2 regions of the Pseudonocardia sp. DSM 110487 genome follow, and region 2 is predicted to be linked to the other one. Evidence: riboswitches for the same ligand, from Rfam matches in the RefSeq annotation. Region 2 holds a riboswitch; the other holds the start of a gene.
What was found. Region 2 has a riboswitch for S-adenosylmethionine ahead of K1T35_RS14440 (aminotransferase class V-fold PLP-dependent enzyme). Riboswitches for the same ligand answer to the same signal wherever they lie in the genome.

Region 1 (2,390 bases), 710 kb from region 2:
CCGATCACGATCGAGGACCTGCTGGACTGACGCCGCGCCCCCGGTGGGCCTGGCCCACCGGGGACCGGCTCCGCGAGGAGACGCGGGGACGGCCTCAGAGTCCGCGCGCCGCCAGTGCCTCGCGCACCGCCTTGCTGGTGGACGGCACGGTGGCCGACGGGCCGATGTGGCCGGACACGGCGTCGAGGGTCTTGAGGCCGTCGCCGGTGATCAGGAGGACGGTCTCGGCGTCCGGGTCGAGCCTGCCCGACTCGATCAGCTTCTTGGCCGTGGCCACGGTGACCCCGCCCGCCGTCTCCGCGAACACGCCCTCGGTGCGGGCGAGCAGCCGGATGCCCTCCACGACCTCCTCGTCGCTGACGTGTGCCACCGCCCCGCCGGTGCGGCGCACGGTGTCGAGGACGTACGGGCCGTCGGCCGGATTGCCGATGGCCAGCGAGCGGGCGATCGTGTCGGGGCGCACCGGCTGCACGACGTCGTGGCCGTCCTCGAAGGCCTTCGCCACCGGCGAGCAGCCCGTGGCCTGGGCGCCGAACACCCGGTACGGGGTGGGCTCCACCAGGCCGAGCGTGCCGAGCTCCGTGAAGCCCTTGTCCACCTTGGTCAGCTGCGAGCCGGACGCCACGGGCACCACGATCTGCTCGGGCAGCCGCCAGCCGAGCTGCTCGGCCACCTCGTAGCCGAGGGTCTTCGAGCCCTCGGCGTAGTAGGGCCGCACGTTGACGTTGACGAACGCCCAGTCCTCGTGCTCGGCGGCGAGCTCCGTGGCGAGCCGGTTGACGTCGTCGTAGTTGCCGTCGACGGCGAGGAGGGTGCCGTCGTAGACGGCGGTGGTGAGCACCTTGGCCTGCTCGAGGGAGCTGGGGATCAGCACCACCGAGTCCCAACCGGCGCGGGCGGCCGCCGCGGCCACGGCGTTGGCCAGGTTCCCGGTGGACGGGCAGCACAGCACGGTGAAGCCGAGCTCACGGGCGGCGGCCAGCGCCACCGCCACCACCCGGTCCTTGAAGGAGTGGGTGGGGTTGCCGGTGTCGTCCTTGACCCACAGCGAGCGCACGCCCAGCGCGGCGGCGAGCCGGTCGGCCTTGATCAGCCGGGTGAGGCCGGGCTCGGTGTTGGGGTGGGACTGCACGTTCGTGGGCACGGGGAGCAGGTGGCGGTAGCGCCAGATGGACTTGGGACCCGCCGCGATCGACTCGCGGGTGACGGAACCGAACTCGTAGGCCACCTCGAGCGGGCCGAAGCATTCCGGGCAGGCGAACTCGGCGGCGAGGGGGATCTGGTGGCCGCATTCCCGACAGGACAGCGCGCGGGCGGGTCCGAGGTCGAAGGCGGTGGTGGTGGCGCTGCCAGCAGCCAGGGTCATGAGAGGACTCCTCATCTTTCCCGCACCGTGCGGGTCGGAATTGGCACCGTGTTCGAGCGCGAAGACTGCGCATCGCCGGTTGCCGGGGCTTCGTCGGGCCGTTCCCTCTGCCCCTCTGGATGAGCCATATGCGGTTGTGCCCAACACGTTACGACACGATCACCGCGGCCCCCAAGCTCGTCCCGTGATCTGGGAGCCGGGTCACGCGATGTCGGGGCCGTGCGCGAGCATGGACGCATGGCCGCGCCCGCCCCGATCCGCCTCGTCGTCGGCGAGGAGGAACTGCTCATCGAGCGGGCGATCGAGCAGGTGGTGGCCGAGGTCCGTGCGGGCGACCCCACGGCCGAGCTGCGCCGGGTGCGCGCCTCCGAACTCACCCCCGCCGACCTGGCCGAGAGCCTGAGCCCGTCGCTCTTCGCCGAGGGGAGGGTGCTCGTCCTGCTCGCGGCGCAGGAGGTCGGCAAGGAGCTGGCCACGGCGATCGTCGAGCAGTCGGCCGACCCCGCCGAGGGCATCGTCCTCGTGGTCGTCCACTCGGGCGGGGCGCGCAACAAGGCTCTCGTCGACGCCCTGCGGAAGGCCGGTGCCCCCGTCACCACCTGCAACAAGATCACGAGGATGGACGAGCGGTCTGACTTCGTGCGCGCCGAGGCCCGCCGCGTCGGCGGCAAGATCACGGGCGACGCGATCGGTGCGCTGCTCGAGGCGGTGGGGTCGGATCTGCGGGAGCTGGCCTCGGCCACCAGCCAGCTGGTGGCCGACACCGGCGGTTCGGTCGACGAGCGCGCGGTGCGTCGCTACCACCGCGGCCGGGCCGAGGCCACGGGGTTCGCGGTGGCCGACAAGGTCGTGGCGGGCGACCGCGCCGGGGCGATCGAGGCGCTGCGCTGGGCGCAGCTGCTCGGCACGCCGTCGGTGCTGATCGCCGACGCGCTGGCCGACGCGCTCCGCACGCTCGCGAAGGTCGGCTCGGCGGGCCGCGGCGATCCCAACCGGCTGGCCGGCACCCTCGGCATGCCACCCT
Region 2 (2,390 bases):
TCGTCCACGGTGGTGCCGAGTCCGAGGCTGGCGCGCACCGCGCAGTCGTCGGGCGTCCCGGCGAGGCGGGAGAGCAGCGGGTGGGCGCAGAACTTCCCGTCGCGCACGCCGATGCCGTGCTCCGCCGACAGGTAGGCCGCCACGCGCCCGGCAGGGTGGCCGTCGACCACGAACGTGCAGACCGCGACCCGGTCGGTGCTGTCCGGCCATATCCGCAGCGTGCGGACGCCAGGCAGCGCGTCCAGGCCGGTCTCGAGCCGGTGCAGCAGCGCGGCCTCGTGGGCGGGGTCGAGCGCGCCGGGCAGCACACGGCAGGCCTCGGCGAGCGCTGCGGCGCCGAGGACGTTCGGGGTGCCTGCCTCGTGCCGGTGCGGCGCGGGGGCCCAGGACACCTCGGTGGCCCCGCCCTCGTCGGGCGCGGTGACGGCGTGCACGGCACCGCCGCCCGCCAGGTACGGCGTGGCGACGTCGAGCCAGTCGCGGCGCCCGACGAGCGCCCCGGCGCCGTAGGGCGCGTAGAGCTTGTGCCCGGACAGGGCGACGTAGTCGATGCCGGTGGCGGCGATGTCGACGTTCCGGTGCGGGGCGAGCTGGGCGGCGTCGACGACCACGCGGGCGCCCGCGGCGTGGGCGAGCGCGGTGATCTCGTCGAGGGGCAGCAGCTCGCCGGTGACGTTGGACGCCCCGGTGACGGCGAGCAGCGCTGGCCGGTCGGCGAGCAGGGCGTAGCGCAGGTCGGCGAGGGTCTGCTCGACCGTCGCGGCGGCGCGCAGCACCCGGCCGGGGCCCCATGCGAGGAGGTTGGCGTGGTGCTCGACGTCCAGCCGCAGGACCGGGCCGGGAACGCACCCGGCCAGCAGGTTGAGCGCGTCGGTGGTGTTGCGGGTGAACACCACGACGTCGTCGGCGCGGGCGCCGACGAACCGGCCGACCGTCTCCCGGGCCCGTTCCAGCACGGCGGTGCAGACCTGCGACGCGTAGCCGGCGCCGCGGTGGACGCTGGCGTAGTAGGGCAGGAGCGCGGCGACGTGATCGGCCACCGCGGTGAGCGCGGGAGCGCTCGCTGCGAGGTCGAGGTTGGCGTAGCGAACGTGCTCGCCCGTGACGAGCGGGACCCGCAGGTCGACGCCGGTGACGGTCGCAGGCGTACAGACGCCGGGGCGAGCGGACAGCACAGTGGTCATGGAGGTCCTCCGGACCCACTCTGTGGACCCGGACGGATGTCGGGTCCGCGCTTGCCTGCCGTGGTTGCACGGCGGCCTGGTCGTCACCCGGAGCACCCCACCGCGGAGGAGGGTTGCCGGCCAGCGAGCCGGGGCTTGACGCTGGCGCTCTTGACCTGAGGGGGAGGTTACGGGCGGGTGGAGTGATCGGTCAAGCCGATCTCCGGGTGTGCCGTGAGCGCGGGTACGGCGAAGCAGCCGCGGGTCACGACGGTGACGACCGGCGCGGCCGGGTCGGTGGCGAGGGCGGCCGGCCCGGCTCCGGTCAGCACCACCCGGGCGGCCGACAGGGTGATCGTGTGGGTGCGGACCAGCGCGCTCCCGGCGGAGTGGTCGATCGCGACGACCTCATCGCAGTGGCGCAGGCGCGCGCCCCACGCGGTGGCCGCGGCCGTGAGCGCGGCCGTCGCCTGGTCGGCCCGCACCTGGCGGACGCCGTCGACGACGTGCAGCAACGCGGCCCCAGTGGCCTGCTCGACCTGCCTCCAGAGCCGGACGGCGAGCCCGCTGGACAGCCCGGTGTCCGCCCACGGGGCCGGCCCGGCCGCCCGCCAGACCACGCCGGCGGACCTCTGCTCGAGCAGCGTGACGCTCAGCCCGCGGCGGGCGAGGTGCCACGCGGTCGCGGCGCCTGCGGCACCCGCGCCGACAACGGCGACGTCGATCGTGAGCGGCGGGGCGTCGGTGGGCGTCGGGTCCAGCAGGCTCGGTGGACAGGGCACGGCGGCCTCCAGCTCTCCCGGTCAGCGGATCAATACGGTAGGCAGCCGCGCCCGTTCCGTGTCAACGAACGGACATTTGCCGGTCATTCTGTCCGGTCATTTCCTTCGACAATGGCGCGCACCACACCGCTTGAAAATGGATGTGGTAGCTACGTAAGTTCGAAGTGCAATCCAGACGCCATCCAGAGCGGCCGAGAGACCCGGATCGACGACGCCGCAGCAACCCCCTGTGTGAGCGGGAGCGGGTGCTACCGCCGGGAGCGATGGAGGTCGCCGTGCCGGGTCCGGAACGGATCGAGCTGCGCACCACGTGGCATGCGTGGCGCCATCACGTCGATCTGTGCCGCACCTGCGCGGCGCTCTGTCGGGTCTGACGAGCCGACCCGTTCCCTCCACACCGCCGCCGAATGCGGCGGTGCCCACGCCTGTGCGTTCTCCTGGATGA

Region 1: linked by a shared signal. The riboswitch ahead of thrC (threonine synthase) and the one ahead of K1T35_RS14440 (aminotransferase class V-fold PLP-dependent enzyme) in region 2 are both predicted to bind S-adenosylmethionine.

What each region holds. Positions count from the first base shown of each region.
Region 1 is NZ_CP080521.1:2,402,966-2,405,355, forward strand. Features, by position in the region: gene K1T35_RS11000 (xanthine dehydrogenase family protein molybdopterin-binding subunit) at 1-30, shown strand, start outside; gene thrC (threonine synthase) at 95-1,366, opposite strand; SAM riboswitch class I at 1,375-1,492, opposite strand; gene holA (DNA polymerase III subunit delta) at 1,604-2,390, shown strand, end outside.
Region 2 is NZ_CP080521.1:3,116,636-3,119,025, forward strand. Features, by position in the region: gene K1T35_RS14440 (aminotransferase class V-fold PLP-dependent enzyme) at 1-1,184, opposite strand, end outside; SAM riboswitch class IV at 1,227-1,340, opposite strand; gene K1T35_RS14445 (FAD-dependent oxidoreductase) at 1,352-1,945, opposite strand; SAM riboswitch class I at 2,121-2,215, shown strand.